4 regions of the Serratia sp. KH_031 genome follow, and region 1 is predicted to be linked to each of the others. Evidence: predicted binding sites of a transcription regulator. Region 1 holds the regulator's gene; each other region holds the start of a gene.
What was found. Region 1 encodes PhoB, which activates phosphate uptake and scavenging genes when phosphate is short. Its sites were predicted from a motif close to CTGTCATAAAACTGNCNNAT; they were not measured.

Region 1 (7,403 bases):
TCAACCGCTACCGGCACCGCCATCGGGGCATAGCCATAACGATGTTCGAAAGCTGACACTTCGGCAGCTTTCATTGGGCGGCTCATCGGCCCAAGTTGCGCAGCCCCCGCAGCCAATGCGGTTGGTGCCGTCGAGGAACCCGCAGCTTGAATTTGTAAGTTAACGTTGGGGTAATGCTGACTAAAATCCCTGCCCCACAACGCCATCAGGTTCGCCAAAGTGTCAGAACCGACACTCGACAGATTGCCCGACAGCATGCCATCCGGTTGCGCCAGCACGCCACGGCTCAATAGTAGCGCCAGACAAAGCAACAATCCTTGAGTCAATCGGGTCATACCAGCATCTCGCGTGTTAATTTTTCACCGCATTCTCTGACAAAGGTGCAGGAACAATCAACCGTGCAGGCAAGGTAAAGATAAAGCGAGTGCCGATCCCCGGTTCACTGAGGATTTCTAAGCGCGCATCATGATGGCTTAACGCATGTTTGACGATCGCCAGCCCCAATCCGCTGCCCCCCGTCTGGCGTGAGCGGGCTTTATCAACACGATAGAAACGCTCGGTCAAACGAGGAATATGTTCGGCGGCAATGCCCGGCCCATTATCACTGACCTGGAACTGCGCGCCCTGCAGCGTTTGTTGCCAACTCACTTCGATATTGGTGCCGTTTGGTGTGTGGTTGACGGCGTTATACACCAGATTGGAAACTGCGCTGCGCAACTGATCCTCATTACCAAATACCTTGAGGTTTTCATTCACGCGGAAAGTAATCTCGTGTTGACCATTGCTGAGTGATTGCGCCTCCGGCTGCAACAACCGCAGCATTAATGGAATATCCACCTGCTCGTGCATTTCGAGTAGCGGTGCAGCTTCAATGCGCGATAACGTAAGCAATTGTTTTACCAAACCATCCATGCGTTTGGTTTGTTCCTGCATGGTGCCCAGCGCCTTACCGCGTAACGAGCCGTCTATTTCTTCATCCAGCATCATTTCCAAATAACCTTGCAACACCGTTAACGGCGTGCGCAGCTCATGGCTCACGTTGGCAAAGAAATTACGCCGCGTCCCTTCCAGTTGGCGCATCTGCGTTACGTCACGCGCCACCATCAACAACTGCCCTTCGGAATACGGCATCACGCGAAATTCGACATAATGATCGTTATTCAGTTGTAAGTTCAATGGTTTGGAAAATTCGCGCTGTTGCAGATAATGACTGAATTCCGGGTAACGCAGTAGGTTAAGGATATGCTGACCATTATCCTCCGGCCACCGGAACCCCAACAGATGCTGCGCCAGCCCGTTACACCAGAAAATATTACCGTCCTCGGTGGTCATGATCACCGCATCGGGCAGTGATTCAGCGCCACTGCGGAACCGCTTGATCAACAACGCCAACTCACGCCGCCGCCGCCGATTACGTTGCTGCATCTGGTACAAACCGTAAAACAAGGGTTCCCAGCTCCAACGGCCGGGAGGTGGTGTCATGCTGCGATCGACCCACAACCAATAAGACAGTTTCATTTGGTTATAGAAATTCCACACCAACGCCGCCAGTGTAGAAACCAAGAGGAACCAAGGTAGATAACCAAAAATCAGCCCGAGCAGAATGGCGGGCAAACAGAAAAGGGCCAGCTCCAAGGCCAGCCTCTTCCAGGATAAGCGTTCTAGCACGGCATTTTCTCCAGCGCGTTGCTGCTATCAGTAACGCGTTGAGAACCGATAGCCGGTGCCTCGAACGGTTTGAACCATCTTGTCATGACCACTGGTCTCCAGCGCCTTACGCAACCGGCGAATGTGCACGTCAACGGTACGGTCTTCCACATAAACGTTAGTGCCCCAAACGTGATTAAGCAACTGCTCGCGGCTATATACACGCTCAGGATGGGTCATAAAGAAGTGCAACAGTTTGAACTCGGTCGGCCCCATATCTAGCGCCTGTTCATTCGCCATCACGCGATGCGAAGAAGGATCTAAGCTCAATCCTTGCATTTCAATCACTTCTTCTACTGCCATCGGTGAAATACGGCGCATCACCGCTTTAATACGCGCTACCAGCTCTTTGGGTGAGAAAGGCTTGGTAATGTAATCATCCGCCCCGACTTCCAACCCACGCACTCGGTCTTCTTCTTCACCGCGTGCGGTCAGCATCATCACCGGGATCTCGCGGGTCAGTGCTTCACGTTTCATGTGTTTAATAAACTGAATACCGGAGCCGCCGGGTAACATCCAGTCGAGTAACACTAAATCAGGGAACGGCTCAGACAGGCGCGTTACGGCACTGTCATAATCTTCGGCTTCCAACGGTTGGTAACCATTTTGTTCCAACACAAAACACACCATCTCACGGATAGGCGCTTCGTCTTCCACCACCAGTATGCGTCTTGCCATCGTCAATCCTGCCAATGTGTTAGCGATCTAGGTTGATTACGGGCGCCATTATGCGTCAGTTTTGTGACAGATTTATGAAGAAAATAGCTCGATCGTGACCGATGTTCCTAGCGAATATTACCCCAGTCTAAGAAAAATCATCCTACCGTCATCATCAATGCGCCACGACAGCAATGACTTACCGCTTTATAATCATCGGCATTCTGTGGTTGCCCGAGACTATCATGAAAGTCATCCATACTTCCGACTGGCACCTTGGCCAGTACTTTTTCACCAAAAGCCGCGCCGCCGAACATCAAGCTTTTATCAACTGGCTGATTGCGCAGGTGGAACAGCAACAGGTGGATGTGTTGATCATCGCAGGGGATCTGTTCGATACCGGTTCACCACCGAGCTACGCTCGCGAACTGTACAACCGCTTTGTGGTGGAGTTACAGCGCACCGGCTGCCAGTTAGTGGTGTTAGGCGGTAACCACGATTCCGTCGCCACCCTGAATGAATCGCGTGAATTACTCTCTTGTCTGAATACCACCGTGATTGCCAACGCGCAGGAACAGCTCGAAAAACAAATTCTGGTATTAAATCAGTTGGATGGAAAACCGGGGGCGGTACTGTGCGCCATTCCATTCCTGCGACCACGCGATCTACTGACTAGCCGCGCCGGGGAATCGGGCACGCAGAAACAGCAAGCACTACAAGAAGCCATCGCCGAGCATTATCAGATGTTGTATCAAGCCGCCTGCGCCCGTCGCGATGCGTTAGGGTTGCTGCTGCCGATCATTGCTACCGGGCATTTGACCACCGTTGGCGTCACCACTTCCGACTCGGTACGCGATATTTATATTGGCACCCTCGATGCCTTCCCGGCGCAGGCGTTCCCACCAGCCGATTACATCGCTCTTGGGCATATTCACCGCGCACAGAAAGTCGCTAAATCAGAACATATCCGCTACAGCGGCTCGCCGATCCCATTGAGTTTCGATGAGCTAGGCAGCGCTAAAAGCGTGTATTTGGTCGAGTTCTCACCAAGCGAGTTACAACGGGTCACGCCATTGGAGGTTCCTCAGTTTCAACCGATGCAGTTGATCAAAGGTGATTTACAGCAGATCGAGCAACAATTGCAGCAGTTCGCCGATTATCATGGCGAGTTGCCAGTGTGGCTGGATATTGAAGTCGCAACCCAAGACTACCTCAGCGATATCCAACGCCGCATTCAGCTATTGGCTGACGAGTTACCGGTGGAAGTGGTGCTACTGCGCCGCAGCAAAGAGCAACGCCGTCAGGTGATCGCCCAGCAAGATAAAGAAACGCTGAACGAACTCAGCGTGGAGGAAGTGTTCGAGCGTCGGTTGGCGCTGGAATCGGAGATCCCTCCTGAGCGCCAGCAACGGATGCGGCAAATGTTCCAACAAGTGGTAGAAAACGTACAGCAAAATGACGAGGAGCCAATGGCATGAAGATTTTGAGCCTACGGTTAAAAAACCTGAACTCCTTACAAGGTGAATGGAAAATAGACTTCACCGCTGAACCTTTCGCCAGCAATGGTTTATTCGCCATCACCGGCCCGACTGGTGCCGGAAAAACCACGCTGCTAGATGCTATCTGTCTCGCGTTGTATCACGAGACGCCGCGCTTGAACGTCACCCCAAGCCAAAACGAGTTAATGACGCGCCATACGGCGGAATCACTGGCTGAAGTTGAATTCGAAGTTAAAGGGGTGGGTTATCGCGCTTTTTGGAGCCAGCGCCGCGCCAAAGGTGATGCCGAAGGCAACCTGCAAGCGCCCAAAGTAGAACTAGCACTATTGGAAGACGGCAAAATCTTGGCGGATAAAGTGCGCGATAAGTTAGAAATAATCGCCACCATTACCGGGTTGGATTTCGGCCGTTTTACCAAATCGATGATGCTGTCGCAGGGACAGTTCGCCGCTTTTCTTAACGCCAACGCCAACGATCGTGCCGAACTGCTGGAAGAACTGACCGGTACCGAGATTTACGGTCTGTTGTCTGAGCGCGTTTTCGAACAGCATAAACAAGCCAAAATCGATCTGGATACCTTGCACAGTCGCGCCAGCGGTATTGAGTTATTGAATGACGAACAACGTCAGCAACTGACACAACAATTGGCCGAGATTGGCCTTCAAGAGCAAGAACTTAACCAACAAGTGCAACAACGTCAGCAAGACGTACAATGGTTGCAGCAATGGCAGATCGCACAACAAAAACAGCAGGAATATCAGCAACAGCAAACCGCCGTACTGCAAGAGCTCGCCCAAGCCGAACCTCAGTTACAACAACTGGCGCTTAGCGAACCGGCAGAAAAATTGCGCCCGCTACTTAACGAACGTCAACGCTGCCAGCAAGAAAATCAGGCGTTACAACAGCAGATTAGCCAACTCACGCAGCAACAAGAGCAACAACAGGCACAAGCTGTACCGTTACAACAGACGTTAGAACAAGCGCAGAAAGCACGGCTGGCTCAGATTGAATATCAACAGCAGCAACAAAAACTGATCGAGGAGCAGGTGCAACCGCTCGATCAACAAATCAATCAGTTGCAGCAAAAGCGGGCCGAAACGCAAAAGTCCCATGACGATAATCAGCGTAAATGGCAGGAAGAAACGCGTGTATTGCAGCAGATCGAAGCCGAACGCACCCAATTAACGACACAGACTGAACAACATCAAACACAAATAACGGCTCTGAATGCAGCGCTGGACCAACAGGTTCAGCAACAGACGGCATTAGAAACTCAACATCCGTTAACCACTTTGCGTGCTCGTCAGGCTGAACTGACGGCATTACGCCCGACTCGCCAACAGTTACTCACCCTTTCCACCTTGTTCCAACAGGGTCAGCAGCGTCTTGAACAACAACGTTTGGAGTTTAACGGGCGGCAAAAGCAACTGGCTGAAATGGATGTTCAGCTCGATAGCTTCCGCCAGCAGTTTAAACAGCAAAGTGCTCACCTAGCCGATGTTGAAAAACTGTTCCGCCAAGAACAGTTGATAGTCAAATTGGAAGCCGAACGTGCCCATTTACAACCCGGCGAACCTTGCCCGCTCTGTGGTTCAACGCAACATCCGGCGATCGAACAGTATCAAGCCGTACAGCTCTCTGACACCGAAAAACGCCTGAATGAAATGCGTGCGCAAAAGGATAAGTTACAGACTCAAGGCACCGAGTTACGTGCCCGTAGTGAGCACCTAAAAGAGCAACAACAACGCCAACAAGTCGCGCTGGAACAGGAAGAGTTGCAGCAAAACAAACAGCGGCAACAGTGGCAAACCCTCAGTGCCCCGCTAGCTTTCGATTTCCAACTGCAAGACAGTGAACGTCTACAACACTGGTTGGAAACTTGCGATAACGAAGAACAACAGAATCAACAACTTCTGCTGCAACATGAGCAAACCGCACAGGCCGTGCAAAGAGCTAAAGACGCACAGGTTGCACTGCAACAACAGCAACAAAAAGCCCAACAAGATCTGGCCTTGTTGAACGAGCGTTTCAGCCTGCTGCAAAAAAGCCATACCGAAACACAGGACCAACTTGAGCACCTGCAACAACAATTGCAAACGGCTGAAAAACAGCTCGCGGAATTACGCAATCAACGCTTGGCATTGTTTGGCGAACAGCAAGTGGCTCAGGTGCGAGAACAGCTACGACAACAACAGATCGCCAGCGAACAAGCATTGCAGCAAGCCAGCGAACTTTGGCAAAAAGCGCAAGAACAGCGCGAACGACTGGCTGGTCAACTCGCCAGTTTGCAACAGCAGCAGCAACAGTCCACCGAACGCGCGCAGCAGGCCGAAAACCAATGGCAACAGGCACTGGCAACCAGCGAGTTTGACGACGAAAACGCCTTCAGCACCGCATTACTGAGCGACGAACAACGGCAACAGTTGCGGCAACTGAAAGAACGACTACAACAACGTCAGGTTCAGGTAAATACTTTGCTGATGCAGTCTGAACAGACACTGGCACAACATCTACAAAATCGCCCCGCTCATTTAATAGAAAACGCAGATACCGAAGCGCTGACCAATGCCTTAGCGGAACTGACGCAAAACTTGAAAAACCTGCAATTGCGCCAAGGTGAACTCAATAACCAACTCACTAGCGACAGTGAACGTCGCCGCAACCAACAGACGTTATTCGAGCAAATCAGCCAAAGCCAGCAGCAATACGACGACTGGAGCACTCTCAATCAGTTAATCGGCTCTAAAGAAGGCGATAAATTCCGCAAATTCGCCCAAGGCCTGACGCTCGATCATTTGGTGTTTTTAGCCAACAACCAACTCGGCAAACTGCATGGCCGCTACCTGTTACAACGCAAAACCAGCGACGCATTGGAGTTACAAGTGGTAGATACCTGGCAAGCCGATGCCCTGCGCGATACCCGCACTTTGTCCGGCGGAGAGAGTTTCTTGGTGAGTTTGGCGCTGGCATTAGCGTTGTCTGATTTGGTTAGCCACAAAACCAGCATCGACTCCCTGTTCCTCGACGAAGGTTTCGGAACGCTAGACGCAGAAACGCTGGACACGGCGCTGGATGCACTTGATAGCCTGAATGCCTCGGGTAAAACCATCGGCGTGATTAGCCATGTGGAAGCGATGAAAGACCGTATCCCGGTGCAAATTAAGGTGAAAAAGGTTAATGGGCTGGGCGTGAGCCGGCTGGATGAGGGGTTTAGGGTTTGAGGCGTTCGGATTGGCACTTGCGCCAAGTACGACTAAAATTCCACACAACCATCTAGCAGACTAAAAATCTGACCAAAGGAACTGAAATTGAGAACGCAAAAAAGATGTATGGGATATGTGGCTATTGTCGTCGATGATTATGATCGCGCCATTGAGTATTACACACAGAAATTGGGATTTACCCTTGTGGAAGATACACCACAACCGGGGAAAAGATGGGTAGTTGTCACACCAAATACCGAAAGTGACTGCAACTTACTCCTTGCTAAGGCTTCAAACGAAAAACAAGAAACATTCATCGGTAATCAATGCGGTGGAC
Region 2 (7,403 bases), 500 kb from region 1:
AACACCACTACTGCGCTAAATAAACCTAATGCACGTTTCATTTAAAACTCCCTTTATCCTTGCTCAGCAAGAAATCCATAAACGGTGCTGATTCAGGGAACAATCGCTTCTCGGTATTAAACTCCTCGAAGGCTTGCTCCGTGCGACCGGTTTTGGCATACAGCAGGCCAAGGTGGGCGTGCAGACCTGGGGGAACGGCGAGGTCTTTAGCGCGAGATTTTTCGATGATCTCTTTCAATTGAGCGATCTGTTGTTCCGCGCTGGAGCTATCTTGCTGATAATACTGGTATACCGTAGCTTGGTAACCATCCCAGTTGTAGAGGGGTTTTTGCGTGGCACAGCCAGCCAGCAGGGTTGCTGCCAGCAGCACCCCACTTATTTTTTTAGTTATCATGTTTTGTTTCTAATCCGTTAGTTAGCAGGGCGCCATGCGCCGCTTTCGATACCAGCGACCAAGTTATTCACCGCTTCACGTACTGCGAGATCCAACACTTTACCGTTCAAGGTGGAATCGTAGCTGGCGGTGCCACCAAAACCGATGACTTCACGATTAGATAAGGTGTATTCGCCTGCGCCCTGAGTGGAGTACACCACTTCGGAGGTTTGTACGTTGACGATATTCAGGTTGACCTTGGCGTAAGCAATCTGGGATTTACCGCGACCCAAAATGCCCCACAATTGTTGATCGCCTACTTCTTTGCGGCCAAACTCGGTGACATCGCCAGTAATGACATAGTTAGCGCCTTTTAGCGTTTGCTGTTGGCCTTTGATGCTGGCTTCGGTTTTCAACTCATCCATATTGGCGCGGTCCAGCACGTTGAAACGGCCAGTCTGCTGTAAATGGGTAATGAGGATGGTTTTGGTCTGATTACCCAGACGATCAACACCATCAGAGAAAATACCGTTCATGTAGTTGGAGCGGTTATCAAACTTGCCAACAGCGATTGGGCTGCGAGGCCCTTGATAGGCGGTTTGATAAGAAGCGACTTTAGGGACTTCGACTGAGCGAGATGACTCGGTTGCACAACCCGCCAACAGGCTGACGGAAAGGGCGATAGAGCCGACCACGAGGGATTTTTTCTTCAAAATCTGATCTCTCCATGATTAGAAATGACAACGAATAAACGCGATGGCACGCTCATAATTTGAGTCAGCGCAGGCATCTATTGACGTTTAGTGAGGAATATTCTTAACAAGAACACTCTCGCCGCACATCCTAACAAAAAAGAATCTGATTTATTAGAGGAATAGATCTATGAAAGGGCTGCAAATACAAAAGGCGACCGAAGTCGCCTTGTCACTATCACGGATTCAACGATTACTTATAGATAATCGCGGTACCGTGCAGTTTGTTATCACCTGCGGTTGAGATGATTTGGAAGGATTTCGCCCCAGCTTGCTCGGCTTTCTCTGCCAGACCATTCTCTAGACTGGTCAGGTCGGAAGCACCACTAAAGGTGATCACCCCTGATTTTTGCAAATCAGCAGGTTGGTTACTCACCAATTCGGCAGCGAAGCTACCAAAAGAGAGAGAAGCAAGAGTCAGAGCCGCGATGGTCATTTTCAGGTTTTTCATAGTCTTATTTCCTATTGATTTCTTTTCTAAGTTTTTGTCTGTTCTGTAAATTAATTAACGATCAGTAAATTATCACTATCTATCGGTTATTTATAAATTACTGCGGTGCCGTGTAGTTGGTTATCACCACTGGTACCAATGATGCGAAACGATTTTGCACCGGCTTCGTCGGCTTTAGCGGCCAAACGATTTTCTAAAGTGGTCAGATCGGATGCGCCACTGACGTTAATTACGCCTACTTTTTGTTGATTTACCGGTTGGTTGTTAACCAATTCTGCAGCGAAACTGGCAGAAGATACGGTGGCTAGCATGATGGCAGCAAGAGCAATTTTTAAGTTTTTCATGATATTAATTCCTATCCGAGAGTATTGAATTTAGGTTTTTAATGTTGGTCTCTAGAATTAACTAGCGATCGATAACTAAATGCTAATCCCTTCTCGACGAGAGCGCAATATTTTTTTATAATGATCGTTAATTTAATTTGGCAGCCCTGATGTGGGGCGGGATAAGAGAGGGTCTATGAGTATCAATGAAGAGGTATGCGCGAAGAAAACGCGTGGCAGACCGAAGCAGTTTGATCGCGATCAGGCACTTGACCGCGCACTCGATCTGTTTTGGCAACACGGCTACGAATCCACCTCATTGTCGGATTTGGTTGAAGTAACCGGAGCCAAAGCACCGACGCTGTATGCTGAATTTGGTAACAAAGAAGGGATGTTCCGAGCAGCGGTAGAACGCTATCTGACTAAATACACCGCTTGTACCAATCAATTGTTGGAGCAGGATTTACCGGTGGCGGAAATTGTTGAAGCCTATGTAGGGGCTTTCGCCAAGACGTTTACCGATCCTGAACGGCCATCCGGTTGTTTTATGGCGTGCGCTTCTGCGGCCTTGTCCTCATCGTCTGACGACGTCGCGGAGATGCTGCGTAAAAAACACCAAGTACAAGAAGCTAACCTGAAAGCCTGTTTTGATCGCAAAGTGCAGCAAGGGGAGCTATTGGGGAAAACCGATACCGCGCTGTTGGCTAAATACCTGATGTGTACCTTGGGCGGTATGTCTGGGCAGGCGCGTGAAGGAGCCAGCCGTGAAGATTTGTTGCGGCTGTTAGATACCTTGATGATGGTATGGCCACGTTTAAGTCAGGTTGGGAACAGGGTTTAAGACATTTAATACCCGGTCTGCACGGTGCTGGCCGGGTTGTGTGATTAACGTTTATTGAGTTTCATATGCAGCAACGGGAACGGGTTGCCTTGGCCGTCTAGCTCTGATCGTCCCGTCACGACAAAACCATAACGGCAATAAAAATCATGGGCTTGCGGGTTTTGTTCGTTCACATCCAATTGTAATTCGTCATATAACGCCTCTACATGGGCGAGCAGCGCTTTACCTACGCCTTTGCCACGTTTGTCGGCATCAATAAACAACATTTCCACTTTTTTACCGTGAAGCCCGATAAAACCACAGGTGTGACCGGGTTTGTCTTCTGCCACCCAAACTTCCACATTAGGCAGGTAATCGTTGGCAACCAGTGGGCGCAAATCGGTAATTTGTTGCTCAGTGAGGAAATGGTGGGTGGCACTGACTGAACGGTGCCAAATCTCTGCGAGTTGCGCATTATCTTCTTCAGCGCGTTTTCTGATCGTAATCATGATATTTTCCATTTTATGAATCAACTGCCAAGCGCATGGGTAGTGAGCATGACTAAAGTATAAGTGATTGTTTCAAAGATATGCACTCACCACAAAGGCACTTATTATTATCCTTGAAGTACAATTAATTTTATCGGTCACCATTTTTGAGACTACGACGGATGCTCACGGCGGTTAATGCGTTTTACACTTGGCACAGAGACTTTTAGCGCGCAGCATTTTTCTGCGCCGTGACCCTATTGAGGCGATATGAATCCATCTTATGTACTTGCTGAAGTCAGCAATGAGAACCAAACGCTGGTCGCGGTGGTTCAGCAAGATAACCGAGCGGCTTATTTTTATATTTACCCGGCAGAAACTTATAGCGAGCGTTTCAACGTACGCGCTTGTTGGTTGCGTAATTTAGCTGCGGCACCTTTGCAGGACGATCGAGCATCAATGGAGCAAGGTTTGCCCCCCATGCTAGCGGCTGAATATTGCCGTAATTTGGAAGGGGAAGCGCCGCTGAATGCCGACGGATTGCAGGTTATCTGGAACGAAAGCGACGACGGTGCGGCATTGTGGTACTACGGTCAGTTACTGGCGGTGATCCCCGGTTGGAGCCTATACATCGACCATTCGGTTTGTTATTCCGCCAGTTGTATCAAAGAGAATCCGTTGGCTTACCCGTTGGGTTCTGCTTCGACCAACACGCAATACGCGTTGGCGGAAAGTACCCGTCAATTCTGGCGCACTTGGCAGCGTGAAGAGGGCAATCCATGGCCGAAAATCCAGAGTGATTTTCAGGCGCGTTATGAGCAGCATTTTGGCTCTTCGGTGAAGTATTACGCGATCGATCAGGGCAAATGGCCGCCGATGGCGATCACCCAGCATGAGCGAGATGGGATCTACTATTTCCTGACGATGGGCATGAGTATCCGTCCGATGCCATGGGTGGAGATCTTGTTTAACGACGACGCCTCACAGTATCGCCGTATGGAGATGGGTATCGCGATCGACGGGCAATATATGGATGAAGCGAATGCGGTGCAGATGGCTAGCGCACTGGCCGGTTTTGCGCATGTTCCTTGGGCACAGTTGACTTGGATTGGCGAAGGGCACTCCTTGGCTTCCGAAGTCGCTCCAATGGGCTACGAAGGTTACCTGATGTCATCTTCGTTCTATCCGTATAACGAACACTTGGTATTGCCAAAGCAGTATGGCGATCCGGTGAATATTTATTGGGCCAGCCCGATATTCGAAGCAGAACGTGAATTGGCGCAATCGACTTCACAGGGTGGTAGCGATCTGGTCAAAAAATTACGCGAGCAGGGCGTTGATCATATCTTCCGTCCGCGTCAGGCAGTCTGCTGATTATTCAATGATTCTTGATTACTGGCAGCTTCGCCTGCCAGCCTATCTTCACCAACCCGCCATAAAACCATCATCTCAACGTCATAAAACTAACTGTAAATAGGTGCCCATAGAATCAGCCAATATATTTAGGAAAACCTATGGCTCAGGCACTGTTAAAACTGGCAACTCCCGATTATCCCGGGCAGCAGCAACTGGCATTACGCAAAGTCTTATCGGTGAAAGGGTTAGGCAAGGCGTATAAGTCTCAGCAACGGGTGCTGGATGACATTAATTTTGATCTCCACGCCGGTGAGTTCGTCGCGGTGATAGGGCGTTCCGGTGCGGGTAAATCGACGCTGCTGCACACATTGAATGGCACCATTCCTTCAACCTGTGGTGAAATGCTGCACTTTGCTGATGATGGCGTCGCGCAAAATATTGCCCAACTCTCTACTCAAAAAATGCGTCAATGGCGGACGCGTTGCGGCATGATTTTTCAGGACTTTTGTCTGGTGCCGCGTTTGGATGTGATCACGAACGTCCTGCTAGGTCGCCTGAGCCACACTTCTACGCTGAAATCCTTCTTCAAAGTCTTCGATGATGCAGACCGCGCTCGCGCCATTGAGTTATTGCAGTGGCTGAACATGCTGCCTCATGCGTTGCAACGGGCGGAAAATCTGTCCGGTGGTCAGATGCAACGTGTCGCTATCTGTCGTGCTCTGATGCAGAACCCAGAGATCCTGCTGGCCGATGAGCCAGTGGCTTCGCTCGACCCGAAAAACACCCGCCGCATTATGGATGCGCTGCAAAAAGTCAGCGAAAACGACATCGCGGTGATGGTCAACCTGCACTCGGTCGAATTAGTGAAAGAGTATTGCACGCGGGTGATTGGTATTGCCCACGGGAAAATCGTGTTTGACGGTCATCCATCGTTGTTGAATGACCGAATTTTGCACCAGTTGTATGGCGATGAAGCTAATCAAATCCACTAATTCCGATACCTATAAAGGCTACAGCAATGAAAAAAGTATTGAAACTGACCACAGTGATGGCCAGCGTGATGATGGTATTTAATGCTGCCGCAGCGGATGCGCCCAAGGAATTGAACTTAGGTATTCTCGGTGGCCAAAACGCCACTCAGCAAATTGGTGACAACCAATGTGTGAAGCAATTTTTGGATAAAGAACTAAACGTTGATACCAAACTGCGTAACTCTTCTGATTATTCTGGTGTGATCCAAGGGTTGTTGGGTAAGAAGATCGATCTGGTGCTGAGTATGTCACCAGCTTCTTTTGCCTCTATCTATATTAAAGATCCGAAAGCCGTTGATTTGGTTGGGATCGCCGTTGACGATGCCGATCAATCCCGTGGTTATCACTCGGTGGTGATCGTGAAAGCCGATAGCCCATACCAAAAACTGGAAGATCTGAAAGGGAAATCCTTCGGTTTTGCTGATCCGGATTCTACTTCAGGCTTCTTGATGCCGGATCACAACTTCAAAAAGCTGTTTGGCGGCAACGTCGATAACAAATACAACGGTTTCTTCAGCAGCACTACTTTCTCTGGCGGTCACGAGCAAGACATCCTCGGCGTGCTGAATGGTCAGTTCGAAGGCGCAGTGACTTGGACTTCAATGATTGGCGATCGTGAGAGCGGCTACAGCAGCGGCGCGTTCACCCGCATGATCCGTATGGACCAACCGGATCTGATGAAGAAAATCCGTATTATCTGGCAATCGCCGTTGATCCCAAATGGCCCGATCTTGGTGAGCAATGCGTTACCGGCTGATTTTAAAGCTAAAGTGGTTACCGCTATTAAAAAGCTGGATAAAGAGGACCACGGTTGCTTCATCAAAGCGATGGGCGGCAAGCAACACATTGCGGATACCTCGTTGGCGGAATACCAACCGGTTATCGATCTAAAACGTGCGCTGGCGAAAGGCGAGCGTTAATTTTCAGGCAGGGGTTCAAGTGAGATTGCGCCCCTGTAGTCATGACGCTTGAGATGTAATAACGCTTGAAATGTAATAACGGTGGAAATGTATTTTGAACACTGATTTTGCCCATTATTACCAGCAGATCCGCAGCAAGCAGAAACGTGAAACTCTACTCTGGTCGCTACTGTTGGTGACGTTATACCTCGGTGCTGGCAATCTGGCCGAGTTCAATCTGTATACGGTGTGGACGTCATTACCCCATTTCTTTGATTATCTTGCAGAAACTATTCCCGTATTACATTGGAAACTGCTCTTTGCCGATGGCAAAACCGAAGGTTCATTGGCGTATTGGGGTTACCGATTACATATCCAATTACCGTTATTGTGGGAAACGCTGCAACTGGCGTTGGCGGCCACCATTGCCGCCGTGCTGGTCGCGGGAGTGCTGGCGTTTTTGGCCGCCAATAACACCCACAGTCCGGCTTGGTTACGTTTTACTATTCGTACCTTGGTGGCGTTTTTACGCACTATGCCGGAACTGGCTTGGGCAGTGATGTTTGTGATGGCATTTGGCATTGGCGCGATCCCCGGTTTTATCGCACTGGCGTTGCACACCATCGGCAGCCTAACCAAATTGTTTTATGAGTCGATAGAAACTGCCTCTAACAAACCGGTGCGCGGATTGGTGGCTTGCGGCGCGACGCCGTTGCAACGGATGCGTTTTGGTCTGTGGCCGCAGGTAAAGCCGATCTTTTTGTCGTACAGCTTTATGCGTCTGGAGATTAACTTCCGTCAATCGACCATTCTCGGCCTGGTCGGCGCGGGGGGGATCGGGCAGGAACTGATGACCAACATCAAACTTGATCGTTACGATCAGGTTAGCATGACTTTACTGCTGATTATT
Region 3 (7,403 bases), 1.2 Mb from region 1:
CGGGCCGACCATCACAATAAATTCACCATCCGCCACGTCGAGATCGATCTGCTTAATCACTGGCGTTTTACCGTCGTAGGATTTGGTGACTGCCTGTAGTTTTAAACCTGCCATTTCATTACTTCTCGCTATCAACCAAACCGCGCACAAACCAGCGCTGCATCAGAAGAACCACCGCCAGCGGTGGGATTAAGGTCAGAATCATCGCTGCCATCACTTGATTCCATTGGGTCGGCGCACCGGAGGTGGAGATCATGCTTTTGATACCCGCCACCGCAGTGCCCATTGAGGCATCGCTGGTGATCAGGATCGGCCACAGATACTGATTCCAACCGTAGATAAAGGTGATGACAAACAGTGCCGCCAGATTAGTCTTTGATAGTGGTAGCACGATGTCCCAGAAGAAACGCATCGGGCCAGCACCATCAATGCGCGCCGCTTCCAGCAGTTCGTCCGGCAATGTCATAAAGAACTGGCGTAGCAGGAAGGTGGCGGTCGCCGAAGCCATCAACGGCAGCGTCAGGCCGGTGTAGCTATCCAGCAGGTTGAGATTGGAGATCACCTCCACTGTCGGGAAAATACGGACTTCCACCGGTAGCATCAAGGTGAGGAAAATCAACCAGAAAAACAGGCTGCGCAGCGGAAAACGGAAATAAACGATGGCATAGGCTGATAATACCGACACCACGATTTTGCCGAAGGTGATAGCCAGCGCCATGATAACGCTGTTCAGCAGCAACAGCGAAAACGGCACCTTGAGGTTACCCACGCCACCCTGCCAGATATTGCTGATATTTTCCCACAGATGGCCGCCCGGGATCAGGCTCATCGGCACTTGGAATACCTGTTGGTCATCCAGCGTAGCGGCGACAAAGGCCACGTACAGCGGGAACAGCACCACCAGCACGCCAATAATCAGCATGAGATGGCTGAAGATATCCAACCCGCGTCGATTCTCAATCATTGGTAGCGCACCTTACGTTCGACAAAACGGAACTGGATCACTGTCAGGCCAATCACCAGCAACATCAGGATCACCGACTGCGCCGCAGAACTGGACAGATCCAGACCGGCAAAACCTTCGCGGTAGATCTTGTAGATTAGCGTGGTGGTGGACTGCACTGGCCCGCCGCCGGTCGCGGCATCGATCACCGGGAAAGTATCGAAGAAGGCGTACACCAGATTCACCACTAGCAGGAAGAAGCTCACTGGCGTGATCAACGGCAACACCAGATTGAAAAAACGCCGCACCGGGCCAGCACCGTCGATAGCCGCCGCTTCGACCAACGAACGTGGAATTGACTGTAACGCCGCGAGGAAAAACAGGAAGTTATAGCTGATTTGCTGCCATACAGAAGCCAACACCACCAAGAACATCGCCTGCCCGCTGTTCTGCGCGTGGTTCCAGTTATAGCCCAGTCCGCTGAGGAAATGGGTAATCAGCCCGAGACCGGGGTTGAATAGAAAGATCCACAACACCGCCGCCACCGCAGGAGCCACGGCATAAGGCAGAATCATCAAAGTCTGATAAATCCGACTGCCACGCAGCACATAATCCACCAGCGCGGCGAAGAACAGCGACACCACCAGCCCGATACCCGCCACCAAGAAGCTGAAAATCAGCGTGGTGTAGAACGAATCAAGGTAGTAGGGATCTTGGAACAGTTGGGTAAAGTTATCTAACCCGACAAACTGGCTAGACAAGCCGAATGGATCAAGACTCTGCACCGAATACCACAGCGCCTCGCCAGCAGGCCACAGGAAGAATATTGCGGTGATCAACAGTTGCGGCAGCACCAGAACATAGGGCAACCAGCTACAGCCGAAACCGGGACGATGTGAGCTCATAATCAAAGACTCATGAAGGCAAAAGACGGGCAATGCGAAACGAGATGTCGCGAGCAAAGCCAGTCTGGGTACGGACAGCGCACAGCTCACTCAGTCCATGAGGAGAGCGAGCACTGCCCAGTCCCAGAATAGCGAAGCGCAGTAGCCGTGACTTATTTCGTCGAGGATTCGAAACGGCGCAGCAACACGTCACCACGCTGCACGGCAGCATCCAGCGCCTGTTGGGGGGTTTTCTTGCCAGTCCACACGCTTTCCAATTCTTCATCCACCACGGTGCGGATCTGCGGCATGTTACCCAGACGTAGACCCTTGGTGAACGGCAACGGCGGCTTGTTCAGCATCTGACGTGTAGCAACATCCGCCCCCGGATTCTTGTCATAGAAGCCTTGTTGCTTGGTCAGATTGTATGCGGTAGTGGTGATAGGCAAATAACCAGTTTTCTGGTGCCATTCGGCAGCGATTTCCGGCTGTGCCAGATACTGCAAGAACTCGGCCACACCCTTGTAGGTAGCGGCATCTTTGCCGTTCATCACCCACAGACTGGCACCGCCGATAATGGCGTTTTGTGGCGCATTTTTAGCCTTGGCGTCATAGGGCATCATGCCAACACCAAAGTTGAATTTGGCGTACTGTTTGATATCCGCCAACGAGCCAGAAGAGGCGGTCGTGATCGCGCAATCACCGTTATAGAACTTCTCGGTAGATTCGTCTTTACGACCAAAGTAGGTGAAATCACCCTTCTTACCCATGTCTGCCAGCAACTGAATATGTTGAACTTGTAGCGGTTGGTTAAACTCCAGTTTGGCATTTGTGCCGCCAAATCCGTTGTTCTCACTGGCGAACGGCACACCGTTCCAAGCGCTGAAGTTCTCAAGCTGGATCCAGCCCTGCCAGCCACTGGCGTAGCCACACTTCATCCCCGCTTCACGTAGTTTAGCGGCGTCCGTCGCCAGTTCCTGCCACGTTTTTGGCGGTTGGTCCGGGTTCAGACCGGCTTTTTTGAACGCATCTTTGTTGTAATACAGCACCGGGGTGGAGCTGTTGAATGGCTGGGATAGCAGACGTCCACTCTTATTGTCGGTGTAGTAGCCGGCCACCGCATCCACGAATACCGACTCGTCAAAGTTGATGCCAGCGTCTTTAAACACTTCGTATACCGGCTTAATCGCCTTACTGGCCATCATGGTTGCCGTGCCCACTTCGTACACTTGCAAGATCGCGGGGGCTTTACCGGAGCGGTAAGCCGCAATGCCCGCTGCCAGACTTTGTTCGTAGTTGCCTTTATAAACTGGAACGATTTTTACGTCGGTTTGTGACTGGTTAAAACGATTCGCTAGGGAATCGACTTCTTTACCCAGTTCGCCTTCCATCGAATGCCAGAACGGGATCTCGGTCACTGCCAGTGCTTGAGTGCTGACCATGAGGGTCAACGCAACGCACAATGTCGTTTTGCGAATAACGTAGGTGAGCATGCCTAACTCCTGAAAAAAGCTGGTGTAATAAACGCGTGAGCGAAAATTCGGAACTTGTCCCCTAAAGCTTTCAAGATGCAGCTAGGCGGCAACCGAACGACAAATTGGTCGTCAGACTGATTTGAACAGCGCTTGCGCTGGCCCGTAGGGTGAGCCTCGGCTCATAATCCTCAGGAGCTTACTCAAGTAAGTGACTGGGGTGAGTAAGGGCAGCCAACAACGCTGCAGCTTGAAAGATGACGGGGAATAACATGCCATGCGCGGATGACAGAATAATAACCGTCAGATGACAGTCATATGATAGGAGGGTGAAGCATAGATTGCGGTTTGATGTCGGTGGCGGAGCAAAACACTCCGCCACCGAAGGTATTACAACGAGCGACGCAGGCGAGCGACCGCTTCTTGCATTTGCTGTTCGGTCGCGGTGGCGAACGACAGACGGAAGGTAGAACGGTCTGGCTTATCGGAGAAGAAATATTCTCCCGGCACAAACACTACGCCGTTTTCCAAGGTAGTTTTCAACCAAGCCGTCGCATCAAATTGTTCATCACGGAAACGCGCCCACAGGAACATCCCGCCCTTCGGCATATCGAAGCTGATCACGTCACTCAGCTCTTTTTCCACCAGCCCGGCTAACAGCTCACCTTTATGTTGGTACGCCGCCCGGATCTTGTCGATCTGCCCCGGCAGACGATCCAAACCGAGGTAACATTCAACGATACTTTGCGACAACGCACTGGCGTGAAGATCCGCGGCCTGCTTGATGATCGCCACTTTATGCAGCAACACCGGCGGCAAGATTGCCCAACCTAAACGTAGACCCGGCGCCAAAATCTTGGAGAAAGTCGAGGTATAGATGATGTTATCGGTATGACCCAACACCTGCTGGGAGACTTGATACAGGGTGCTGTTGCGCTCGTCGGTGAAACGCAGTTCGCCGTATGGATCATCTTCAATAATCAGGAAGTTGTGCTGCTCTGCCAGTTTGACTAATAGCTCACGACGTGGCGCACTCAGCGTTAGGCCGCTTGGGTTACCGAAGTTCGGCACCACATACACGCCTTTGATTTTCTGTGTTTTCAGCAGCTCGGCGAGCTCTTCGACCACCATGCCATCGCTGTCAGAAGACACCGACATGATGTTGGCTTCTGCCAATTCCAGCGTTTGCAGCGCCGCCAGATAGGTCGGGCGTTCCACCACAAACACATCACCCGGGTTCACGATGGCGCGCATCACCAGATCCAACGCCTGCTGCGAACCGGCAGTGACCATCACGTCTTCGGCTGTCGCAGTAACACCGCGCTCTTTGCACAACTCGCAAATGCGCTCACGCAGCACGTAACTACCTTCAGTCAAACCATACTGGAAAGCACTCTTCGGCTGTTCGGTGATCGCCTGGTGGGTAGCCATGCTCAAACCTTCAAAATCGAACAGCGCATCAGAGGGAATACCGCCTGCCAGCGAAATCACATGCTCCATTTTGCTGTGTTTCAGCAACTCGCGGATGGCCGAACTTTTGACATTAACGATGCGTTGCGCGAGGAGTCCTTCAGTCTTCATTTCTTGCTCTCATTCTTGATTATTTTTCATTCTCAGGAGCAGATCATCCACCTAAGTAGGCGGAGCGTACTGCTTCGTTTGCTAACAATGCGGCTCCCGTATCTTCCAACACCACGCGACCATTTTCCAGCACATAACCACGATCCGCCAATTTCAGCGCTTGGTTAGCGTTTTGCTCGACCAAGAAGATGGTCATGCCCTCTTCTCGCAGTTGCTGAATAATGTCGAAAATCTGCTGGATAATGATCGGCGCAAGGCCAAGCGAAGGCTCATCAAGCAATAACAGTTTCGGCTGGCTCATCAATGCACGACCAATCGCCAGCATCTGTTGCTCACCACCGGACATAGTGCCAGAACGCTGATTGCGGCGTTCCAGTAGACGTGGGAACAGGTGGAACACACGATCGATACGTTGCTGATATTGCTGACGATCGGCAAAAAAACCGCCCATCGCCAGATTCTCTTCCACCGTCATGCGCGAGAACACCCGCCGACCTTCAGGGACGATCGCCACCGCTTCACGCATGATGCGCGAAGTTTGCCATTGGGTAATGTCGTTATCGAGGAAAGTGATCGAACCTTCGCTCGCACGCGGCTCACCGCACAACGTGCCGAGCAGTGTAGTTTTACCGGCACCGTTAGCACCGATCAGGGTGACGATTTCCCCCTGTTTAATGTTCAGGCTGACCTGATGCAGCGCCTGAATTTTGCCGTAATGGGCGGATACCTGATTAAATGACAACATATTTTTATTCGCCCAGATAGGCCCGGATCACATCCGGGTTATTGCGGATTTCTGCCGGTTTGCCTTGCGCCAACGGCGTTCCCTGATTCACCACGTAAATACGGTCGGAAATCCCCATCACCAATTTCATATCGTGTTCGATCAACAGCACCGAAACCTGATGTTGGTTACGCAGTTCGACAATTAGCTGATCCAGTTCGTCGGTTTCTTTCGGGTTCAGTCCGGCCGCCGGTTCGTCTAACATCAACAGTTCCGGGCGCGTCACCATGCAACGTGCAATTTCCAACCGACGCTGCTGACCGTAAGCCAGATTACCCGCCGAACGGTTAGCCATTTCCAACAAGCCGACGCGTTCCAGCCAAACGGCAGCCCGGTCGAGCGCATCCGCTTCGGCACGGCGGAAAGCCGGGGTTTTCAGCAAACCGGCAAACAGACCGCTTTTCAAATGTTGATGCTGTGCCACCAGCAGGTTCTCAATTACTGTCATTTCACGGAACAGACGCACATGTTGGAAAGTTCGCACCACGCCCATACGCGCGATAGTCTGGCCGGATAATCCTTCCAAATGGCGATCGCGCAGTTTGATGGTGCCGCTGGTCGGGCGATAAAAACCAGTCAGGCAGTTAAATACCGTGGTTTTCCCCGCACCGTTTGGTCCGATCAATGAAACGATTTCACCTTGATGCAGTTCCAACGCCACGTTGTTGACCGCCAACAGGCCGCCAAAACGCATCGACAATCCTTCTACCGCCAGTAAAGGTTGAGCACTCATGCTTGTTCTCCTTTACCCACGTGAATATCTGCCGCTTTCAGCTTAAGTTGTGGACGCTTCATCGGCAGCAGACCTTGTGGCCGCCAAATCATCATTAATACCATTAATGCACCCAGCACCAACATGCTGTATTCGTTCAGGTCACGCATCAACTCACGGGAAACCACCAGTAAGATAGCGGCCAGGATCACGGCGAACTGCGAACCCATGCCGCCGAGCACCACAATCGCTAGCACGAACGCGGATTCAACGAAGGTGAAAGATTCTGGGCTGACAAACCCTTGGCGTGCAGCAAACAACGTGCCGGCAAAACCAGCGAACGCAGCGCTGATGGTGAAAGCGGTCAGTTTGATTTTGGTTGGGCTCAAGCCCAGAGAGCGGCAGGCGATTTCATCTTCGCGCAGTGCTTCCCAAGCGCGCCCTAACGGCATACGCAACAGACGGTTGATGACGAACAGCGTCAGCACCACCAGCAACAGCACCACCAGATACAGGAAGATAATGCGGTCACCCGGATCGTATTGCAGGCCGAAGAAATTGTGGAAGGTATCCCAACCGCCATCGCGCGCACTGCGACTGAATTCCAAACCAAAGAGAGTCGGTTTAGGGATTTGGCTGATACCGTTTGGCCCGCCGGTAATTTCGGTGTTGTTTAACAGTAAGATACGGACGATTTCGCCAAAACCGAGCGTCACGATCGCCAGATAGTCACCACGTAAGCGCAGCACCGGGAAACCCAGCAGGAAACCGAAAGCGGCGGTGACAATCCCCGCCAGCGGTAGGCTTTCCCAGAAGCCTAGGCCGTAATAGTGATTCAGCAAGGCGTAGGTATAGGCGCCGATGGCGTAAAAACCGCCGTAACCCAGCACCAACAGACCGGAAAGCCCAACCACCACGTTCAAGCCGAGGCCGAGCATCACGTAGATTAGCGTCAGAGTGGCGATATCCACCGTGCCGCGAGACACCAGAAACGGCCAAGCCACGGCAGCGATAATAATCAACGCCG
Region 4 (7,403 bases), 1.2 Mb from region 1:
AAAGTACAGCTCGATGAGGTCGCGACTACCGGAATGCCGCGCTCTACCACTGCATCATGCAGCGATTCCGCATTCACTTTGGCCTGTTTTTTAGCCTGTTCGATAAAACCGTTGGCGATCAGTGGTACACCGCAACATTTCTCGCGTTTCAACAATTGCACGCCGATGTCCAAGGCGTTGAACACCTTGATTAAATCCTTCCCTAATTGCGGATGGTTGTAGTTAACGAAGCAACCGTGGAAGAACGCCACTTGTTCGGTGTAACTCTGCTGTTTAGCCGCCTGCCCGCGATACCAGCGGCGGAAAGTACCGAATGAATATTTGGGCAATTCGCGACGATGGTCGATTTTCAGTGCTTTATCCAGCAGTTTACGCACCGGTTTCAATCCGGTGGTCATGTTGACGATCGGGGCGAATGGTGTCGATAGCGTGCCCATAATGTCGGTATGACTGAGAATAGCATCGCGCAGCTTCGGTTTACCTTGGCTGTAGTTGGCACGAGCACGTTGAATGATGTCGCCAATCTTCACGTCTGACGGGCAAGCCACTTCGCAACGTTTGCAGTTGGTGCAGTATTTCAGCGCTTCGTCATACAACGCGGGGTCTTTCAACCGCAGGCGTTCACCGTCTGGCCCGGCCTGCTTTGGCCCCGGATAGAGCGGATTCACTTTGGCGACCGGGCAATAGGTGGTACAGACGGTGCATTTGATGCAGTTTTCAAAACTGTTATCTTTTGACAGGCTCATAGCGGTTCTCCTTTCGCCACGATCTGCTGCGCGACGTGCAATGCGCCAAGCAAGGAAACTCCCGCGCCACAGCCTTGCTGTAGCGGATCATAACCACCCGCGACAGCACCGATGGCGTACAGATTGTGTAACGCTTCACCTTGTTTCAGCGCCCGCAATTGCTCATCGGTGCGCACACCAAATTGCAGATACGGTTGTGGCGCAAATAGATCGGTACGGCTCCAGTCAGCGCGATTGTCGCGACTATAAACATCCAAACCCAATACGGGCTCGCGAATACCATCAAACCCGGCCACCAGCCCATTACTGAAGAAGCTGCCACTGGCTAATACCACTTGCTGTGCTCGCAGTGGGATATCGGTGTGGTTACGGGTATACAAGCCAGTCACTTGATGGTTTTCAATGTCGGCACGCAACACCGTATCTCCCGGCATAAACACACCACCGAGCTGTTGCAGTCGCTGACGCAATGCTTGATGCAACCGCATTCCTAATACTGAAGGCGGTAAAGTCGGTAACAAGCAGATCGGTTTATCGACCGCCGTGCGCAATACGGTCAGGGGTTCATCACTTTCCAAACCTAAACAAGCGGGTAGGAAGATGGCCTCCGCATCTCCCGCCAAACGTTTCACCTCTTCTGCCATCGCCGACGCATTCTCCGGCAAATCCAGCACGCGGGCGATATTCACTGCCCTAAATTCACTCGGGTTATTACGCAACCGATCCAACACCGGGAGATGCAGTAACTCCACGCGGGTATCGACGCCCTGTTCTAACGCCAGCGAGCTGGCCGCCATTGGCGGCTGGAAATCCAGAAAACCTTCGATGCCGATCACCGCAATCTTGCGCCACGGCAGCGGAGCCACAGGAATCGACGATGGACTCAACCAAGTCGCACGCTGCGTTCCCAATGGCGTAATTCGGAGATGATTGTGTTCACTGCTACCCTGCATATCCATGCCACAGCGTTGCAGTAGCTGTTCGGCTTCGCCAGCCAAAGCCGCCACCTGAGCCGCTCCCATCAAGCTGTAAGGATGCTGGGGCGCCTGCTGCGCCAGCGCAGGTAATGCCGCCAAGGGTTCATCGACTGGCGTGCCATCGGGTAATTGCGCCAATAGATCGAGCGAGCCAGAAGAGAAATAGAGTGCGCTTTGCCCAGAACTGACCACTGCACAGCGTTTACCTAATTCGGATAAACGAATAGCGCAACTCAGCCCCGCCAAACCACCGCCAATCACTACCACATCAAATCGCATCATCTGCCTCCTGCTGGCTATCGCCACGCGCATCAAGCCCGCATAACCCTTGATACACCCAACTGGTAAACTCACTTTCTCGCAACGCATCGCCCCAAGCGATCGGGCGCACGCCCTTCCAGCGTTCATTGAGGAAGTGTGAGAGTTGAGTGATGGATTGTTGTGGTGTGGTGACGTTAAAACGCGTCAGCAACCCAGCGGCTCGGCAGGCGCAGAGTTCTCCCTGACAGGTTCCCATACCGACGCGGGTACGACGGCGTAAATCAATCAGATTGTTGACAGTCAGCGAGTTCACCGCATAACGCACTTCTCCGGCGGTGACCGCTTCACACTCACACACCAGACTGTTATCCAGACGATCCGCCGCCGGTACTAAACTGGCGCGATCGCCATGACGATACACCGCAGAACCGCGAATGCTGGCCGGTAAGGAAACCACACTACGCACGGTTTCCTCCGCCGATTGGCGCGAGCCGGGCAAAGCCTCCTCGGCGGTGGTACAAGGGCTGTTGATACCCAACTTCTCGCACACTTTGTCAGTCGCCCATTCCGCCATCAGACGGTAAGTCATCAACTTACCGCCAGTGATGGTGATAAAGCCTTCCAATCCATCTCGGCTGGCGTGATCGAGCAGTACAATCCCCCGGCTGACGTTACGGCCAGAAGGATCGTCATCGCTAGCCACCAGTGGGCGCACCCCTGCGTAGGCGCGCAGAATACGAGTTTGCGCAAGCTGCGGAGACAACAACGAGCCTTCGCGGATCAGGATATCCACTTCTTGTGGCGTCACCACCATGTTGTCGATTTGGTCGTATTCAATGTGGGTGGAAGTAGTACCAATCAGTGAAATGGTATCGCCCGGCACCAAAATGTCAGCGTCGGCAGGTTTGCGACAACGGTTAATCACCATATTGTTGATGCGATGGCCAAGGATCAGCAGCGCCCCCTTGGCCGGGAACATCCGTACGCGCAGATCGGCGTATTCGGCGATTTGTTGCCCCCAAATACCGGCGGCGTTCACGACGATTTGTGCATGAATGTCATATTGGCGTGAGGACTGATGGTCGAAAACGCTCACTCCATGGACGCGATCGCCACTGCGTAGCAAACCGGTGACTTGATGATAAGTCAGGATCTGCGCCCCATGTTCGCGAGCATCAAGCATATTGGCGGCAGTTAAGCGGAAGGGATCGACAGTGCCATCCGGTACGCGTACTGCACCAATCAGCGTCGGGTTAGCGGCGGGTTCCAAACACAGAGCAAGCTGAGGGTCGATCGCTTGTGCATCAATACCGGCTTGTTGGCATGAGGCAATAAATTGTTGCTGGTAGGTCAGAGAATCTTGCGGCAACGTGATAAACAGGCCATCGGTAGGTTCAATACAATGATGAGCGATACGCTTTAGAATACGGTTTTCTTCGATACATTCACGCGCCGATTCGCCATCGGTCACCGCATAACGCGCACCGCTATGCAGCAAACCGTGGTTCCGTCCGGTTGCACCGGTGGCAATATCGTGTCTTTCCAACAAGATACAGCGTAAGCCGCGACGTGCACAGTCACGAGCAATCCCCGCCCCGGTCGCGCCGCCACCAATAATAATTACATCCGTTTCTGTTACCGGTGAATTGTTACTCATCACACCCTCGCCCCTCATGGTTATGAGCCTATTGGGACACAGTTATTATGGTTTTTGTTTGATAAGGAACAAAAACGAACCAAAAACGAAAACAAAAATGGCCACAAAAACCCATGAATGTGATCAAAATCACGAGTTTTTGCTGTTTACCTATTTCATAACGTTAACGAATCGCTCAAAATTCGTCGTAGTTTCATGAAAATGTAACAAATGCGTCATGTATCACAGAGACAACCAGGGCTTTTGACTAGCATGGCGCTCGTTATGGAACATAACTAAAACTTATTTATATCCTATCCGCTCAATCATCAATGACCCCATTGATGTGAACACAGATAAAGCCATCGGAGGCGCTCAATGTTGAGTATTTTCAAGCCAGCCGCACACATTTCACGTGTGCCGGTCGATAAGGTCGACCCGCTCTATCGCAAATTGCGCTGGCAAATCTTTATGGGGATCTTTTTCGGTTACGCCGCCTACTATCTGGTGCGTAAAAATTTCACCTTAGCAATGCCTTACCTGATCGACCAGGGTTTCAGCCGTGGTGACCTCGGCTTCGCACTGTCGGGTATTTCTATCGCTTACGGTTTTTCCAAATTTATCATGGGTTCGGTTTCTGACCGTTCCAACCCACGCGTTTTCCTACCTGCCGGTTTGATTATGGCGGCAGCGGTGATGTTGTTTATGGGCTTCGTGCCTTGGGCAACCTCTAGCATCGCGGTGATGTTCGTGCTGCTGTTCATTTGTGGTTGGTTCCAAGGTATGGGCTGGCCGCCTTGTGGTCGTACCATGGTGCACTGGTGGTCGCAGAAAGAGCGCGGCAGTATCGTTTCGGTATGGAACTGCGCGCACAACGTCGGTGGTGGTCTGCCACCATTACTGTTCCTGCTGGGGATGGCTTGGTTTAATGACTGGCACGCAGCGCTGTATATGCCTGCCTTCGGTGCAATTCTAGTGGCACTGATCGCCTTCGGTCTGATGCGCGATACCCCACAATCCTGTGGTCTGCCGCCGATTGAAGAGTACAAAAACGACTATCCAGACGATTACAACGAAAAAGCAGAAGAAGAACTGACGGCTAAGCAGATCTTCATGCAATACGTTCTGCCAAACAAACTGTTGTGGTACATCGCTTTCGCTAACGTATTCGTTTACCTGCTGCGTTACGGCATCTTGGACTGGTCACCGACCTACCTGAAAGAAGTGAAACACTTCGCGCTGGATAAATCTTCTTGGGCTTACTTCCTGTACGAGTACGCGGGTATTCCGGGCACCCTGCTGTGCGGCTGGATGTCGGACAAAGTCTTTAAAGGCAACCGTGGCGCTACAGGCGTGTTCTTCATGGTGTTGGTGACTATCGCCACCATCGTCTACTGGATGAACCCAGCCGGTAATCCAGGCATCGATATGGCCTGCATGATCGTCATCGGCTTCCTGATTTACGGCCCAGTGATGTTGATAGGCCTACACGCTCTGGAACTGGCACCGAAAAAAGCAGCGGGTACTGCAGCAGGCTTCACCGGTCTGTTCGGTTATCTGGGCGGTTCGGTCGCGGCCAGCGCCATCGTCGGTTACACCGTAGACTTCTTCGGTTGGGACGGCGGTTTCATGGTGATGATCGGCGGCTGTGTCGCAGCGGTGATCCTGTTGATACTGACTATGATCAGCGAAAAGAAACATCACGAAGAAGTGGCTCGCCAACGCGGTTGATTGCCATATTCATCATGCATTATTTCTGTCTAAGGCCGCGTTGCGGCCTTTTTATTACCTCTGTACTTTATGGAATGGAGAATACCATGCGAACACAAGTCAAAGCCCTGTTAGCCGGGATCATCCTTGCCACTACTATGGCCAGCGCAGCACAGGCGGCAGATAAGGTCGTCATCGCCCACCGTGGTGCCAGCGGCTACTTACCTGAACATACCTTGCCAGCGAAAGCGATGGCCTACGCTCAAGGTGCAGACTACCTCGAGCAAGATCTGGTGATGACCAAGGACAACGAATTAGTGGTGTTGCACGACCATTATCTGGATCGCGTGACGGACGTTGCCCAACGTTTCCCTGATCGTGCCCGTAAAGATGGTCGCTACTACGCCATCGATTTCACATTAGCAGAAATCAAATCGCTGAAGTTCAGCGAAAGTTTTGATATTAAAGACGGCAAGCAAGTACAGAGCTATCCGGGTCGTTTCCCGATGGGTAAGTCTGATTTCCGCGTACATACCTTCCAAGAAGAGATTGAGTTCGTACAGGGCTTGAACCACTCAACCGGTAAAAACATCGGCATTTACCCAGAAATCAAAGCGCCGTGGTTCCACAAGCAGGAAGGTAAAGACATTTCCACCAAGGTATTGGAAGTGCTGAAACAGTACGGTTACACCGATAAGAATTCCAATGTTTACCTGCAATGCTTCGATGCTAACGAATTGAAACGCATCAAGAATGAGCTAGAACCGAAGATGGGGATGGATCTGAAGTTGGTGCAGTTGATTGCCTACAACGACTGGAACGAAACCTACGAGCAGAAAGCCGATGGAACCTGGGTAAACTATGACTATGACTGGATGTTCAAACCGGGAGCAATGAAGCAGATCGCTCAATATGCTGACGGCATCGGGCCGGATTACCACATGTTGATCGTGGCTGATAAATCCAAACCGGGGAAACTGGTGTTGACCGATATGGTGAAAGAAGCGCACGCTAATAAACTGGCGGTGCATCCATTTACCATCCGCGCCGACGCCTTACCGAAATATGCCACCGATGTGAATCAGCTATACGATGCGATTTATAATCAGGCTGATGCTGATGGCGTATTTACCGATTTCCCAGATAAAGGTGTGCAGTTCCTGCAAAAGCAGGGACAGCATAAGTAAGGGGGTCAATAGCGCTGCTTCGTGTATTTTTGCTGATGTGGTGTAAGTTTCGGTCGCGTTACATAAATAATTCCATGTAGCGCGGACGACCGCGACCGAGCAGGGAGCGCCAAGAGCTGCGCCCCCTGCACCCCGAGCCCTTGCCACATCAGGCGAAATCCCCTCACTGCGGCACTGCGCATCACGGCCGGCTGCGATATACGTCCATGTATAACTCGCCTAAACGCGCCCTCCATGGCGCGTTTGCCTATGCTCCGTTTCTCCGTTCGGCGCCTTCAATGGCATCAACACCGGAGTTCCACTCAGCAGTTGTTTTGCTTTTAATAAGATGAGGTTGCCCGGTGGCTGAAGATTTGGGTGTTGACCTTTAGCGCATCATCGACAGCCGAACAAGGTGCCGTTGTCAGGGGCAGCCGCCCATGGAGGGGCGGCTGAGGCGATGTGAACATGGACGTTCATTGAGCCGACCCGTCAGACAACGGCAGCGCCGTGAGGGAACCCGCGTAGCGGGCTGGCGATGGTAAGCGCAGGCGCGGGGTGAAGGGGCTTCGCCTTTAAGCCCCTTCAATTGCCGAGCATCATTGCTGCATAGAACACCGCACGTTTGCGGCAATTCTAATTACACCTAATTGGCAGAAACCACTAAAAGGTTAAAACGGCTACAGGAACATTTCACGCAGATAATGCGGTACCGCATCGTCAGCGTTAGAGCCAATCACATCCAGCTTCGGCAATCTGTCTTTCAGGCGCTGATGTGCGTCGCGCATGATGCAACCCTTGCCCGCCATTTCCAGCATTTCCACGTCGTTCATGCCATCGCCGAAGGCAATGCAGTCTTGCAATGTATAGCCGATCAGCTTCGCTACTTCTTCCAGCGCATGGCCTT

Region 2: a site for PhoB is predicted at 4,638-4,657, ahead of phnC (phosphonate ABC transporter ATP-binding protein). Genes of this name have one in related genera too.
Region 3: a site for PhoB is predicted at 3,600-3,619, ahead of ugpB (sn-glycerol-3-phosphate ABC transporter substrate-binding protein UgpB). Genes of this name have one in related genera too.
Region 4: a site for PhoB is predicted at 3,832-3,851, ahead of glpT (glycerol-3-phosphate transporter). Genes of this name have one in related genera too.

The regions. Positions count from the first base shown of each region.
Region 1 is NZ_CM174496.1:3,809,098-3,816,500, forward strand. It holds gene AC3ISQ_RS17070 (PstS family phosphate ABC transporter substrate-binding protein) at 1-335, opposite strand, end outside; gene phoR (phosphate regulon sensor histidine kinase PhoR) at 352-1,668, opposite strand; gene phoB (phosphate response regulator transcription factor PhoB) at 1,696-2,385, opposite strand; gene sbcD (exonuclease subunit SbcD) at 2,610-3,842, shown strand; gene sbcC (exonuclease subunit SbcC) at 3,839-7,084, shown strand; gene AC3ISQ_RS17095 (VOC family protein) at 7,172-7,403, shown strand, end outside.
Region 2 is NZ_CM174496.1:3,309,420-3,316,822, reverse strand. It holds gene AC3ISQ_RS15055 (DUF799 domain-containing protein) at 1-41, opposite strand, end outside; gene AC3ISQ_RS15050 (DUF4810 domain-containing protein) at 38-394, opposite strand; gene AC3ISQ_RS15045 (CsgG/HfaB family protein) at 412-1,068, opposite strand; gene bhsA (multiple stress resistance protein BhsA) at 1,319-1,576, opposite strand; gene bhsA (multiple stress resistance protein BhsA) at 1,663-1,920, opposite strand; gene AC3ISQ_RS15030 (TetR/AcrR family transcriptional regulator) at 2,096-2,740, shown strand; gene AC3ISQ_RS15025 (acetyltransferase) at 2,785-3,228, opposite strand; gene AC3ISQ_RS15020 (suppressor of fused domain protein) at 3,478-4,581, shown strand; gene phnC (phosphonate ABC transporter ATP-binding protein) at 4,722-5,555, shown strand; gene phnD (phosphonate ABC transporter substrate-binding protein) at 5,582-6,514, shown strand; gene phnE (phosphonate ABC transporter, permease protein PhnE) at 6,609-7,403, shown strand, end outside.
Region 3 is NZ_CM174496.1:201,645-209,047, reverse strand. It holds gene AC3ISQ_RS00925 (sn-glycerol-3-phosphate import ATP-binding protein UgpC) at 1-114, opposite strand, end outside; gene ugpE (sn-glycerol-3-phosphate ABC transporter permease UgpE) at 119-964, opposite strand; gene ugpA (sn-glycerol-3-phosphate ABC transporter permease UgpA) at 961-1,848, opposite strand; gene ugpB (sn-glycerol-3-phosphate ABC transporter substrate-binding protein UgpB) at 2,001-3,320, opposite strand; gene AC3ISQ_RS00905 (aminotransferase-like domain-containing protein) at 3,690-4,880, opposite strand; gene livF (high-affinity branched-chain amino acid ABC transporter ATP-binding protein LivF) at 4,924-5,625, opposite strand; gene livG (high-affinity branched-chain amino acid ABC transporter ATP-binding protein LivG) at 5,630-6,397, opposite strand; gene AC3ISQ_RS00890 (high-affinity branched-chain amino acid ABC transporter permease LivM) at 6,394-7,403, opposite strand, start outside.
Region 4 is NZ_CM174496.1:175,682-183,084, reverse strand. It holds gene glpC (anaerobic glycerol-3-phosphate dehydrogenase subunit GlpC) at 1-746, opposite strand, end outside; gene glpB (glycerol-3-phosphate dehydrogenase subunit GlpB) at 743-2,002, opposite strand; gene glpA (anaerobic glycerol-3-phosphate dehydrogenase subunit A) at 1,992-3,641, opposite strand; gene glpT (glycerol-3-phosphate transporter) at 3,999-5,351, shown strand; gene glpQ (glycerophosphodiester phosphodiesterase) at 5,438-6,517, shown strand; gene yigL (sugar/pyridoxal phosphate phosphatase YigL) at 7,177-7,403, opposite strand, start outside.